2 linked regions of the Spartinivicinus marinus genome follow. The protein of the gene in region 1 interacts with the protein of each later gene in a pairwise test. Links are inferred from orthologs where the notes say so. Each region holds a gene or a part of one and is shown on either strand. Other genes may lie near its edges.

Region 1 (8,237 bases):
TTATTGAAAAACAGACAAATATACCTATTGGGCTGTTTATTCTGACTAAAGATGAAGATAATAGTAACGAAACGGCATTGAGAATTGGTTATATATTAGAAGAGCCTGCCTGGGGCAAAGGGTTTGCAAGCGAACTCATTGAAGGGTTTATTGTGTGGTGCAGACACAACAATATTTCATTATTGACTGCTGGTATTGATAAAGACAATATTGCATCAAAACGTGTACTCGAAAAAAATGGCTTCACTTGCTTACTGCAAAACAATTCTGAAGATAGTATATTTTTTCAACACCATATAAACCCATAGTAGTTTTTACATATGAAGACCTTTCATTAGGGACTCCTTCATTGTTTGCTATCATTGAAGGTGCCCTTTAGGCTACATCTCAGCTTTTTGAATCTGTAACGATTCGACATACTTGTTAATATATTGTCTAATTAGTCTATTTTTCTGGTATTTAATTATCAATATATTTACTTTTTCAGATAAATCACCCAGTAGCTTTTTTTTGGAGAATCCGAAATAAAGTGATGGATTCGTAACAAAATGAGGTGAATAAGTGATTTTATCTGAAAGCCCCAATTGAGTTAATAGCTGCAAGCTATGATAAAATCCATTTATCGTATAATCAAATTGTCTTTTATTATCAGCTAATAGAGTAAATGCTCTTTTCGATCCTTCCACTCGATATAGATTTAGATATTGCTTTTCATATCGACTGAATTTATCTCCCAGCACATAACCTAAACCAGTCACCCCATTTTTTCCTTTTAAATCATCCCAGCTTTCATATTCAAATTCATTACCTTTTCTCATGAAAATGGCTGTTGGGTCAGGGATAATAGCTATTGAGTAATCTAAGTAAGTTTCTCTTACTTGGCTCCTGTAAAGCCCTGCGATCATATCAATACGGCCATGTTTTGCATTATTCAATACCCTTTTCCAGGGAAATATACGATATTCTACTGGTATTTTTAGTTTTGCAAAAATATCTTTTGAGAGATCAATGAATACGCCCTTCAGCTCACCATTTTCTTCAAATGAAAATGGAAAGTAGTCAGGCAAGCCTGAGACTATTATTGTTTTTGCTGATTTGCTAGCTGTAGCCAATAAATCAGCTGAGAGACTAAGACAAACAAATACACAAAGGTATTCAATGAGTTTATTCAAGTTTTTATGCCTCTACCCTTTTTCTTACATTTTAGTCGAAAAAAGAGCGAGTGGCTCATGCATAAAATTGTTACCTTATTTTGCGCATGGAACACTCGAGGCTTTCAGTTCAGACAACTGCTTTTAAACAAAAACTACAGTTTTATTGTCATGAATGATAACACGGTCTTCTAAATGATACCGTAAACCATGAGCAAGCGCCGTTTTTTCACAGTCTTTTCCTAATCTCACCATGTCCGCGACTGTATCTCGATGGCTAATTCGTACTATATCTTGCTCAATAATAGGCCCAGCATCTAATTCCTCTGTGACATAATGGCAAGTAGCACCTATTAACTTCACCCCTCGTTGATGAGCTTGATGATAGGGCTTTGCACCAATAAAAGAGGGTAAAAAGCTATGGTGAATATTAATGATTTTACCAGCATATTGCTTACACACTTCGGGCGGTAAAATCTGCATATAACGAGCTAATACAATAGTATCAGCTTCATGTTCTGTAATTAGCTCCATAACCCGAGCAAAAGATTTAGCTTTATTATCCTTATCAACTGGCACATGGAAAAAAGGAATGCCATGCCACTCAACAATACTGCGTAAATCATTATGGTTAGAAATAACACAAGGTATTTCACAGTGCAGATCACCACTGTGCCAACGGTGCAATAAGTCAACCAGGCAATGCGCCTGCTTACTGGCCATCAAAATAACTTTTTTAGGGGCTTCTGAGTCGGTAATTTGCCATTGCATATTAAACTCATTGGCAATGGGTGCAAATGCTGTTTTTAACCCTTCAAGGTCAAACGGCAAAGAGTCTGCACAGATTTCATGGCGCATAAAAAACCAATTGGAGTCTGTGTCTGAGTGATGATTGGCTTCAGTAATTGAGCCATTATAAGTAGCTAAAAAATTACTGACTTTGGCAACAATTCCTACCCTATCAGGACAACCTATAACCAACCGGTAACTACGTGACATATTTGCCTCATTTCTAACGGACAGTGATTACTGCCTCGTACAGATTACAATCCAACTATAACCAAAAGGAAACGAATTATATTACCTGACCTATTGGTTAAGCAATTAGCATTTAAACACTTTAAGGGAGTTGCAGAGCTGCTTGCTTTTCATCTGCAAATTGCTGTAACTGCCTTAGAATAGTCTGCTCATGAGGGGTTTGCTTGGTAGACAAGAGAGCCCTGATTAATGCTTGCAGTTCTGATAAACAAATACTGCCTCCTGCACCTTTATTCAGTAACCGGGCTTGACACCAACTTTGCCAGCGTTGATCTTCTGACGCAGTCAGTGTTTCAGGGTAGTTGCGAGCCCGATAGCGAAATAACATGGTATCCAGCCGACTATCTTGAAACTGCCCCACCATATCCGCTAGCTGACTAGGCGGCAACGTTTTTAAGCGATTCATTTGGCTACGATCATAAGGGCTAAAGAAGCCACCACTATAAAGCATTAAGTCTGGGTTATCTGTTTGGGTCTCAGGCAGCTGATTAAATACTTCTGCTACTTTATCTCCTAATCCTGGTGCTTCTACTAATACTCGATGATGTTGTTTATAACTGTTTAAATCGATTTGCCAACGTTCCTGGTCAGCTGGCTGCAACACATTTAGTGGAGCAATAATCGGGCATTTATTAATATGAATCGTTTTAAGGGGAATCCGCTCTACCCCTGTCGACAATTTACTAGCAGGGGTAAATAAACGTTCGCGAATTTCTTCCACAGATAAGGTTAACAAGGGAGTAGGATCTACGCTTAAATCATAGACAATACGACCATTATTATTAGTTGGATGCTCAGCGAGAGGCATGACCACGGCCATACAACCACGATTAGCAGAAAACATCCCTGAAATATGTACAACTGGCTGTCCTGTTGAGAGATATTTTAACACCTGCTTTTTATGGCGAATGCTTAGCATAAAATTAAATAACTTAGGCTGTTTTTCCCGTAACAGCTTCGCCAGGGCAATCGTAGCTCTGACATCTGATAAAGCATCATGAGCCTGAGTATGAGCAATCCCATTGGCTTGGGTTAATAGCTCCAACTTAAAACTTGGCAAACCTTCTTCATTAATGGGCCACTCGATGCCTTCTGGCCTCAATGCATAAGCTGCGCGTACTACATCCAACAAGTCCCAACGACTATTACCGTTTTTCCACTCTCTGGCATAGGGATCAAAAAAATTACGATACAACAGGTGACGGGTCACTTCATCATCAAATCGAATACTGTTGTAACCTAATACACAGGTGTGTGCCTGACTAAACTGCTGATAAATTCTATCTGCAAACGCCGCTTCAGTTATCCCATGTTGATAAGTAGTTTGTGGAGTAATACCTGTAATTAAGCAAGCCTCTGGATTTGGCAACTGATCATCAGGTAGTCGACAGTAAAAGCTATCAGGAGAGCCTATTTCATTGAAGTCTTGATCAGTTCGAATACCCGCAAACTGTGCAGGCCAGTCTTTGGCTGGGTCAGCGCCAAAGGTTTCAAAATCATACCAATATAACGTTGGGGCTTGTGGCATTGGTTACTCGTTATTTCTCGTGATGAACAGGCTAGGTGATTTTAGCTTGCCCTTTACTTTTATTAGTGATGGCTGCTGTCATCAACTGTTTGTTTTCCAGCGGCAGTTGAATGGCCATCTCCACATGGTCGGTATATTGACAGTCGATAATAGTTCCCTGATATTCAGGTAATAAGCTTTTTAAAATGGGTTCAAAGGAGTACTGACAACTAACGGTTGCAGTAATACACGGCACTTTTAATATAGTTGGTAACTTTTCAAGTGCAGCTTGGGTTACTCCTGAATAAGCTCGAACCAAACCACCCGCACCGAGCTTGACTCCACCAAAATAACGCACCACCACTACAAGTACTTCACCCACTTTATGATGTTGTACTACATTAAGAATGGGCTTACCCGCTGTACCTTGTGGCTCGCCATCATCATTAAAAGCAATACTGGTTGCACCTTCAGGTGGACCTGCAACATAAGCCCAACAATGGTGTCGAGCATCTGGATAACGTATTTTTATTTGCTCTATCGCTGCTAGTGCCTGTTGGCGATCTTGAATACGCTCAACTAAAGCGATAAACCGGCTGCGCTTAACTTCATGTTCAACTGCAATCGATTCGGCAGGAATTGCATAGGTTGATTCCGACTGTTCAGACATAAGGGAAGATAACTATCAAATACCACTCAATGTGAATTACATAAGGGTATTCTACGGGGTTAGCCTGCAAAACTAAATAAATCGTTAAATAAAGCTAGCTCTTAAACTAAAGTCGGTCCTTAACGTTAATCTTTAAAGCTAAAGTAGTGTTTTAGTGACTCAACAATATCTTCAATCCCCCGATGAGTGTGGATAATTTCAAATCCTGAGTCAAAGTAGCGCTGATCTACATCCGCCTTACACCATAAGCAGACTGCAATAAAATCTATCACTCCAGCGTTGTTAGGTAATTTAATCAGTAGCTGATACTCAGCACCTGTCATAATGGGAAGCTCACTAATCAGCATCAGTCCCTGTGTGGATATGTTACCAATAAAGCCCATCGCCCTATCGGTATAACCATTATAAACAGTCAGGTATTCAGTCAGATGGTGGCGAGGAATTAGACGTTTTTCATGAGTAAAGCTATGATTTGCCATTGTTAGTAAACTAGTAATTTCGTTATCAGTTGCACCTCCCTGTATGAACAAGCTCAGTAGATATATCACCACTACAAACAAATCACATGCCATCCTGTAGCTTGCGAATTGCACAATCTTAGTAAAAGTGTAGTCGTAAGTAATAAAAGTTAAAAGGCGAGTGTTAACAAACGGACATTAAAATGTCACTTAGCATAAGGGCTTCTACCCACTTTGCCACCCGTTAATACTCTGATTCTGGCTTTGGCACGATAGGCATATTCAGATTGAGGGTATGTCTGCTGAATGAAGCGGTAAGTTTCGATTGCGTCCATATACAGGCCTTGTCGTTCTAAACACAGGCCTCGTAACATTGATACTTCTGGTTGTAAAAAACGCCGAGGCTGCGAGCGAATCATTCGATCAACCCGACTGAGAGAGTGCAAAGCGCCAACACAATTACCATTATCATAGTGCTGATATGCAAAATCTAGCTCTTGGTTAATTCGGTGTGAAGCACAGCCAGCCAGTAATACACCAGTAGTTGTTAAAAGAAAAAATAAAACAGCTGTACGGTAACGAATACCAGAACGGTTCCAGAGAGAGAATGCTTGCTTTACCATCGTTCGCCCTGTCGTCAATAGAAAATAGCCATGTCACCAATATCGACCTTGGGGCTTTTTTCTTTAATCAACAAGCGCTTTTAATAAACAAACTGGTTTTACAAAGAGTCATTAAGCAGGCTGTCGCTTAGTAGAATAACTATCCCTTTACGTCTTTAAATTAGCATGAAACAAGCAACATCAGCAGAAGCTGGTAAACAGGCCTATCACCTGCTACCAACTCAGCTTTAGGTTATTACTCAGAAACTACTTTTTGTACACGGTCAACCGCTTCAATGGTAGCAACAACCCGACGATTTTGCTTACGGCCCAGAGGTGTTCCGTTATCAGCAATAGGTTCAGCTTCCCCCTTACCAATAGAGGTCAAGCGATTACCATCAACCTGATATTGTTCAATCAGCGCTTCACGTACTGCATCAGCACGAGATTGAGACAACATTAAGTTATAGGTGTCATTACCAACTGAGTCAGTATGCCCTTCAATAGTGACATGCACGTTAGAGTATTTGCGTAAGAACTGAGCTGCTTTTTCCAGCTCGCCGTAATACTCAGGCTTAACCTCAGACTTATCAAAGTCAAACTCAACATTAAGCCTCACACTAACAGGCTTATCGACATAAATCGTCTTCGGCTCTGCTACTGGTGTAGGTGCTGGCGTTACTTTACGCGGCTTGCTGGTTTTAGTATCACCCAAAGCATATTTGAGTGAGAACATCCAAGCTGCATCGTTATCATCTTCATCAAGACTATGGTAACCACGCACATCGGTTCTTAGCGCCAATCGATCTGTTAACTCACGCTCAATACCGACGCCTACGCCTAGTAGTGTTTCCTCATCAACACCAGAGGTATTTGGGTCTAGCCTCATGTGAGCCGCGCTGGCTAATAGATAAGGCTTCCATTTACCTGTTGGGTTGAAAAAGTAAAGGCCATCTAGGTGATACCACTGACCATCAACTTCGTTATCCAAACCAGGGTCTTCAGTTTTTAAACCACCTACCCCTAATTGAAGGGCAGTACGTTCATTAAACTGATAACCAAAGTCCAGACTGTAAATTGAGTCATCCTCAAGGCCACGGTCATTATTAAAAAAGTATTTGCCCACCGAAGGAGCAACATACGCGTGGGGCTTAACTTGCTCTTCGGCGACTGCTGTATAAGAAGCCAGACTTAGAACAATACCCACTGTAATTAAATTCATTTTTTTCATTAAGCCAAACTCTCCATTGCACGAATAAATCGTCCGAGAGGAGTATATAATGACTTTTTGCAATAAAAAAAACTGAACCGATTAAAAACGGTTACCAAACAACCAAACCGTGAATCAAATCACTATTTTTTTATGCCATAATAATAAATACTTGTTTAGATAATCATTATAAAACAGCGGTTAACCAATGAATTTTCTCAATACACTACATTCGTCTTTTGGTTTGGTGCTATTGGATTGGCCATTTTTTTCTCCCACTTTTTTAAATAAAGCAATAACGACAGCAGCCTTACTTGCAGAAGACGTTTATTATGCTGTGATAACTCCTAAGCCGCTTAAGTACTTACCCTTACCAAACTACCAGCTCCCCAATAATAAGCAAGTTGAAGCAGAATTAAGACAGCAGATTGAACAGATTTGTAGCCGATTAAATATAAATAAAACTCATCATTACTGTGGGATTTTTCTCGGCATAGAAGGTGTACATCAACTAAATCAGGTCTGCCTAGATAAACAGATATCCATGATTTTCAAAGACCTCCATCCGACTCTCTCTTTTACACAACACTTAATGGCTTTAAACACCCTTCAATTAGCTAAAGAGGCCAATACATCCATATGGTTTATCACCCAGTCAACACCAAGTCGACGAGGGTTAGTTTGTGTTAGCAACGAGTCACATGATACTCAGCACGAAACATTAACTCACAAAATAATAGCCACCAGCAGTTGGTTGGCTAACTGTTTAACCATCAAGCTTGAGTTATTTCATGCAGTAACGCCTTTAGTCGCCGAATGGCTGGTTGACACAGATCTTACCCAACCTCATCAAAATGAAGTTAAACAACGACAAACTTACTTTGATCAGCAAGTTCACCAACTGCTAAGTTCCCTGCCCACAGATACATTTGCCATTACCTGTATACAAGGAGAACCTGATTATGTCATCAAACAGCGATTACAACAGCAAATTGTCGACTTACTTATTATAGGTTGGCTACCTCAAAACCACTGGACCCATGCAATGCATGGGCAGCTGGCTGAGCGATTTATCAAACAAGGTGATTGCGATGTCATTATTATAAAATAACGCGTTACTTTTGTGATACTAGTTTAGCGGTAGGTGTGTTGTTCAATACGGCAATACAATCTAAAACAGCAGCTTGTTTCTTTTTAGTGTTTTTTTGTAATTTCTTTTGAAACGTCGTATTAAAAATATTTTTAACTTTTTCGGTGTTAATATACGGGTTTTTTTCAGCCATAAGCGCAATACAACCCGCTACCGCGGGAGTAGCCATGGAAGTGCCTGAATCAATTTTTGACAAGCTGTCTTTATCCATTAGATCAAAATTTTCATTTGTAGAAATAATATTATAACCTGGTGCAAGCACTTCTGTATGAGCAAACCGTTGTTGCTCAGCAATGGTTTCTTTATTTTCCATATTCTCTTTATAAGCACCTACAGCAATAACATTGTCTAAACAAGCAGGAAAATCCTTAAATACACTAAACCCTTCATTTCCCGAAGCCGCTACCACAATAATACCTTTTTGAGTGAGCTTATTAATATACTTTTTTAT
Region 2 (6,059 bases), 1.6 Mb from region 1 along the record:
AACTATTGCGTATTCATTTAACAGTGGTACCTTGTTCTGTAAAGCCGGAGTATAACTCCGGCTTTTTTAATGGGGTAGAGTAGAGGCTGTGAAAACAGAAGTAAAAGCTGGTCGTTATCGGCACTTTAAGGGCCAGTACTATGAAGTAATTGGGGTAGTGACTCATAGTGAAACAGAAGAAAAGATGGTGTTGTATAAAGCGCTATATGGTAAACAAGGCTTATGGGTAAGACCATTGGTATTGTTTTTTTCGTCGGTGATGGTGGATGGTGAACAAATTCCCCGGTTTGAATATTTAGGCGATAAATAAGATAGCTGCTATGTTGAGATTATTGTTACTGACAACACACTGCAATTGTCTTTAAGTCTAATTTACTTGCAGAAAGACAGAATACGTCTTATAAAGGCGCAAATTTTTGTAATTGAATTATCTTTTATGGATAAGTTTTGTACGTTTTGGATATAACAGGTCACCATGGGTAAATCACTAGTCATTGTTGAGTCACCAGCAAAAGCCAAAACGATTAACAAGTATTTGGGTAGTGACTTCATTGTTAAGTCATCTGTTGGGCATATTCGAGATCTTCCTACTAGCGGAAGCAAGAAGCCGGTTGATGCGAAAGCGCGAGCAAAAGCAGCGGCAGAAACCCGTAAGCTGTCACCTGAGCAGAAGGCAGTTTATAAAAAGCGCAAGGCTCGTGAGCAACTAGTCGCGCGGATGGGGGTTGACCCAGAAAATAATTGGCAGGCTAATTATGAAATATTGCCTGGCAAGGAAAAAGTCGTTGATGAGCTGAAACGGTTAGCTAAGAATGCTGACAAAATCTACCTAGCAACGGACCTTGACCGAGAGGGAGAGGCCATTGCTTGGCATTTGCGTGAAGCGATAGGGGGTGATAACGAACGCTACCGACGGGTTGTGTTTAATGAAATCACTAAAAATGCTATCAAAGAGGCATTTGAACACCCAGGCCAGCTTAATATGAGTCGGGTCCAAGCCCAGCAAGCCCGTCGCTTTTTGGACCGGGTGGTGGGCTATATGGTGTCACCGTTGCTGTGGAGCAAAATTGCCAGAGGCTTGTCAGCCGGTCGAGTACAATCAGTCGCTGTGCGACTGATTGTTGAGCGTGAGAACGAAATTCGCCAGTTTGTTCCAGAAGAGTTTTGGGAAATTCACGCTGACTTGAACACACCACGGCAAGAGGCGGTTCGCTTTCAAGTCACCAAACAGGCTGGCAAAAGCTTTCGACCTACCAATAAAGCGCAGGCAGATCAGGCGCTGGCTGTCTTAAATCAGGCTACGTATCAGGTTGCTAACGTTGATACGAAGCCAACGAGTACCAAGCCTAATGCGCCTTTTATTACGTCTACTTTACAGCAGGCAGCAAGTACTCGGTTAGGGTTTAGTGTAAAGAAAACCATGACCATGGCTCAGCGGCTTTATGAGGCTGGTTATATTACGTACATGCGTACGGATAGTACCAACTTAAGTGCAGATGCTGTTGCCGCTTGTCGTGATTATATTGTTGATAGTTATGGGAAGCAGTATTTACCTGAGCAGGCTAATTCTTATAGCAGTAAAGAAGGGGCACAAGAAGCTCACGAAGCAATCAGGCCATCTGATGTCAATAGCAAACCAGGCTCAATTAAAGGGCTAGAGCGCGATGCTGAGCGGTTATATGAATTAATTTGGCGACAGTTTGTGGCCTGTCAGATGCCGCCAGCTGAGTATTTAAGTACTAGTGTGGTAGTGGCAGCAGCTGATTTTGAATTACGAACTCGTGGCCGGGTACTGAAATTTGATGGTTTCACCAAAGTGCTGCCTCCTGTCAGTAAAAAGGGCGAAGAAGCTACTTTACCGATTATTAACGTGAATGAGGTGCTGGACTTGCTTAAGCTGGACCCCAGCCAACACTATACCAAGCCACCGGCTCGATTTACTGAAGCTGCATTAGTAAAAGAATTGGAAAAACGGGGGATTGGTAGGCCCTCTACTTACGCATCCATTATTTCAACTATCCAAGATCGAGGCTATGTCAAGCTGGAAACACGCCGCTTTTACGCTGAAAAAATGGGCGACATTGTAACTGAGCGGTTAGTGGAAAGCTTTCATGACCTAATGGATTATAGTTTCACTGCCAATATGGAAGGAGATTTGGACCATATTGCTGAGGGTGAGCTGGAATGGCATAAGCTGCTGGATAAATTTTATGCAAACTTCAGTAAAAAGCTAGCACTGGCTGAGTCTGACTCCAGTACTGGAGGGATGAGGGCGAATGAGCCTACCATGACAGATATTGACTGCCCCACTTGTGAACGCAAAATGCAAGTGCGTACGGCTAGTACAGGCGTATTTTTAGGCTGCTCAGGTTATGCATTACCCCCTAAAGAACGTTGTAAAACCACCATTAATCTGGTGCCTGGTGATGAAGCCATCCATGCTGATGATGATGAGGGTGAAGCTAAAGCCCTTCGAGCTAAGCACCGTTGTGATAAATGTGGTACTGCAATGGACTCTTATCTGATAGATGAAAAACGCAAACTGCACATTTGTGGTAATAACCCAGACTGCTTTGGCTATGAAATAGAGTTAGGGCAGTTTAAGTTGAAGGGCTATGAAGGGCCTGTGCTGGAGTGTGACAAGTGTAGTGCTGAAATGCAGCTGAAAACAGGGCGGTTTGGTAAATATTTTGACTGTACTAATGAGGCATGTAGTAACACTCGTAAACTGCTGAAAAGTGGCGAACCAGCCCCTCCTAAAATGGAACCTGTACCGATGCCAGAGCTGCGTTGCCAGAAAGTTGATGATACTTACATTTTAAGGGACGGAGCGTCAGGGCTGTTTTTAGCGGCCAGTCAGTTTCCCAAGAACCGAGAAACTCGGGCACCGCTAGTGAGTGAGTTGGTTCCTCATCGCAATGAAATTGACCCCAAATACCACTTTTTGATGGAAGCACCGCAACAAGACCCGGATGGTAATCCAACCATTGTGCGGTTTAGTCGTAAAACCAAGGAGCAGTATGTAATGACTGAAGTAGAGGGTAAAGCGACGGGGTGGCGTGCTTTCTTTAAGGATGGCAAGTGGGAAGAGCAGGTCGCTAAAAGTAGAGCTAAAACCAAAGTAGAGGCGGCAAGTTGAGGGGGAAGCTGCTGCTAGGTGAAAAAGTCATTCCTGACAAGGGAGATTTGCAAGCCTTAGTCAAGCAAAAACTTTATTTTGCTGCTGCTTTGTTGCGGCAATATCAGCAACTGTCTGATCCACTGCCTGGTGATCAAGAGGGATTATTACAAGCAGTTGCCTGGCATTTGGTAGCTGCTGTTAATGCCTTTAGTCATGAGCTAGGAGCAGAATATCAGATTCCCTTAGCTGCTCATTACCACTCGTTTGCTGAGCTAAATGATGAGCAACGCCAATCTGCACCAGGGCTAAATAGCTTGCAGCAGCTATTGCAGGAAGGTGATAGCTGGTTAAGCCGTTTGTATGATTATTTCAGTCGTGTAGAGGCCTTGCAGCCAACAACCTTTAGCCAACAAGGCCAGCCAGTAGGAGAACTGGCGCTGATTGCATCCAGCCAAGTGTCCTCTTTTCAAATGTTATCAGATTGCTATCAGGCGTTAGCTGATTTTATTCAGCATTGGCGAGAACAGTTAGTTGAGTATTAATCGCTGGCAGTTGTTATTTCGACAACTGTTGTATGGTATAGCTATATCGTTTTAATGACTGTTATTGGAAATGGAGGCCCAGTTTATGACCCGCTCACTTATTTTGTTTTTGTTTTTTATGAGTATGACCAACTCATTAATGGCTAAAGAACTGCCTTATGATCCTAAGGCTAATGCTAAGCAACAGTTAGCCCAAGCCCAGCTAGCAGCCAAGCAGCAAGATAAACTGCTATTGATTGCTTTTGGGGCTAACTGGTGTCCGGACTGTATTGCTTTGGACAAGGCAATCAGCAGAGGACAGCTCGCTGAACTGATTAAAACTCACTTTGTAACCGTTAAAGTGGATATTGGCCGCTGGGATAATAATATGGATATTGTGAAGGAATACGGCAACCCTGTTAAAAAAGGTATTCCTTCGATTGTCGTGACATCCGCAGATAATAAAGTGTTATTTGCAACGAAAGGTGGCCAACTGGCAACTGCGAGAAGAATGGGGTCTGAAAACTTCTATAGCTTTTTTACTTCGCTCAGTAAGTTGAAAACCCAAACCACAACGGGAGCAGAGGCTCAGTCAAAGGCCGTTCAGGAATTATAAATGTTTAAAACATGTAACGGTGTAAGCGTTGTAGTTTGATGACAGCCTTAGATGGAGTGGTCATCATAAACAACCAGCATGTGGTTATCTTCTTCTACATAAAAGCGCCCTTTACCCAGCCCTTCAGCATACTGCTTGAGGTAATGGGTAAGGGAAGAGGCTAACAGCTCTCGCTGAGCGATTTCATAGCAGTGTTCAAAAACCTGTCCAACAGTTCCTTGGTTGGTAGGGTTAAGGTCAACGAAAACGATGTTAAAACCTGGGTCACCCCCAATGGGAATCCACAGCGGGTCATAATTAAGCGGTTTGACTTCTGGACAGTGGGCTTGATAAACCGTAGCCATTTTTTGAAAGTCTTTACTGTTGTTAAGTGCTATATCATGCTCTAAATGATACTGGCGTTGATTCAGTATCTCCGATACAGAAAATAAATCACCATGGAAAGGTAAAATGCCGCAGGTACATAGGTGATGAAAAAAATTATCCGTTTTCTCACCGCTGACAGCTAACAGAAACGCCCGTAGGTCATTGGGCAGGCTAGTCCCTAGTTCAGCTTCCAATTGTTCAATTTGTTTTTGCGAGGCACCAGCATTTAAAGCATCTAAAAAGACGGGTTGGTTTACTTTAAACCACTTAAGGATTTGCTGCCAGTAACGTAATATAAGGTCCGCCATAATCTGCTACTACTGCTTTTGTTAATCCTAATTATTACGTTTTAGCTAGCAATTAGCTAGTTGTAGGGCTCTCCATTAGTTTTTATGGTTCACAAATTTATTGCAAACTTATAAATAACGGGTTTTACAAACGGCCTGCTTGTTTTAAAAGTATTTAAAAATCAGCCGATTACTGAAATCTCAGGTGTTAGCTGGGATCAGGGTCATTACGGTATTTTATTGAATCACTTCGCGAGCATGCCGCATTCGGCCTACCATGATGAGTTGTGATTTTAAGTTTCTCATTCGATCATTCAGGCGAAATGCTAGTGCTTTTTGTGCAGATTTAAAATTGGGAAAAACAACGAGCTCATCAACTGGGTCAGTGGTCAAGACAATATCGTAACTGTCTTCACTATCACAGGTGATTTTATAGTGATACATAACTGAACTCTGAACTGGCTGAAGTGCTAAGAAGGAAAGATTGTCATCAGACTAGGTTTAAATATAGGTCAGCCATGAGTCGATGCAAGTAATAAATAAAGAGTAGAAATGCCTGGAAAGTCATGTGGACTAGAGGAGATACCCTAGACTATAGAAATCTAGAACTTGTTATGCGGACACTAATTTATTTTTGCCATAACGTTATAAGGTTATTATTGCTGTTTGTTATCAAGATTTATAATGTCGTCATCCAGTTAAGCATAAACTCAATTGAATTAAGGACATTTCATGATAATTCCAGTGATTCTCTCTGGAGGAACCGGTTCTCGACTCTGGCCACTATCCCGTGAGCTTTATCCTAAACAGTTGCTTAATCTGGTTAATCCAGATGCCAGTTTGTTACAAGAAACGGTTAAACGATTGGTAGGATTTAAGGAAGTAGAGGCACCTGTTGTGGTGTGTAATGAAGAGCATCGTTTCATGGTAGCAGAGCAGCTCAGGCAAATAGCCCAGCCGGCAGAAAGTATTATCTTAGAGCCTATAGGTAGAAACACTGCACCCGCTATTGCAGTAGCTGCACATAAAGCGATGCAGCTTAGCAGCGAAGCAATATTATTAGTACTACCAGCAGATCACGCTATTCAAAAATTAGAAGCCTTTTATAAGGCAATTCTCTATGGTCAGCAACATGCCCAACAGGATCG

What was found.
Region 2: the proteins of OQE68_RS19885 (region 1) and topA interact in binary tests that used the Escherichia coli proteins (3 or more experiments, as listed by UniProt). The link is inferred for Spartinivicinus marinus from one-to-one orthologs.

The regions. Positions count from the first base shown.
Region 1 is NZ_JAPJZK010000001.1:4,437,771-4,446,007, reverse strand. What follows is about bases 2,558-5,353. They hold OQE68_RS19885 (YigZ family protein), read right to left. Parts: upstream 4,367-5,353; coding sequence 3,749-4,366; downstream 2,558-3,748. Other genes in these bases: OQE68_RS19875 (tetratricopeptide repeat protein), read right to left, coding at 5,031-5,353; OQE68_RS19880 (PilZ domain-containing protein), read right to left, coding at 4,492-4,845; sbcB (exodeoxyribonuclease I), read right to left, coding at 2,558-3,717. Outside these bases: OQE68_RS19905 (GNAT family N-acetyltransferase), read left to right, coding at 1-308; OQE68_RS19900 (substrate-binding periplasmic protein), read right to left, coding at 381-1,172; purU (formyltetrahydrofolate deformylase), read right to left, coding at 1,296-2,150; more of sbcB, read right to left, coding at 2,272-2,557; more of OQE68_RS19875, read right to left, coding at 5,354-5,447; OQE68_RS19870 (OmpA family protein), read right to left, coding at 5,683-6,657; OQE68_RS19865 (universal stress protein), read left to right, coding at 6,845-7,747; OQE68_RS19860 (S8 family peptidase), read right to left, coding at 7,752-8,237.
Region 2 is NZ_JAPJZK010000001.1:5,990,608-5,996,666, reverse strand. Bases 143-3,339 are described here. They hold topA (type I DNA topoisomerase), read left to right. Parts: upstream 143-475; coding sequence 476-3,139; downstream 3,140-3,339. Other genes in these bases: OQE68_RS26415 (DUF6586 family protein), read left to right, coding at 3,136-3,339; OQE68_RS26425 (DUF1653 domain-containing protein), read left to right, coding at 143-310. Also shown: more of OQE68_RS26425, read left to right, coding at 89-142; more of OQE68_RS26415, read left to right, coding at 3,340-3,663; OQE68_RS26410 (thioredoxin family protein), read left to right, coding at 3,749-4,258; OQE68_RS26405 (SMI1/KNR4 family protein), read right to left, coding at 4,306-4,932; OQE68_RS26400 (hypothetical protein), read right to left, coding at 5,149-5,355; OQE68_RS26395 (mannose-1-phosphate guanylyltransferase/mannose-6-phosphate isomerase), read left to right, coding at 5,644-6,059. UniProt on the Escherichia coli protein: Releases the supercoiling and torsional tension of DNA, which is introduced during the DNA replication and transcription, by transiently cleaving and rejoining one strand of the DNA duplex.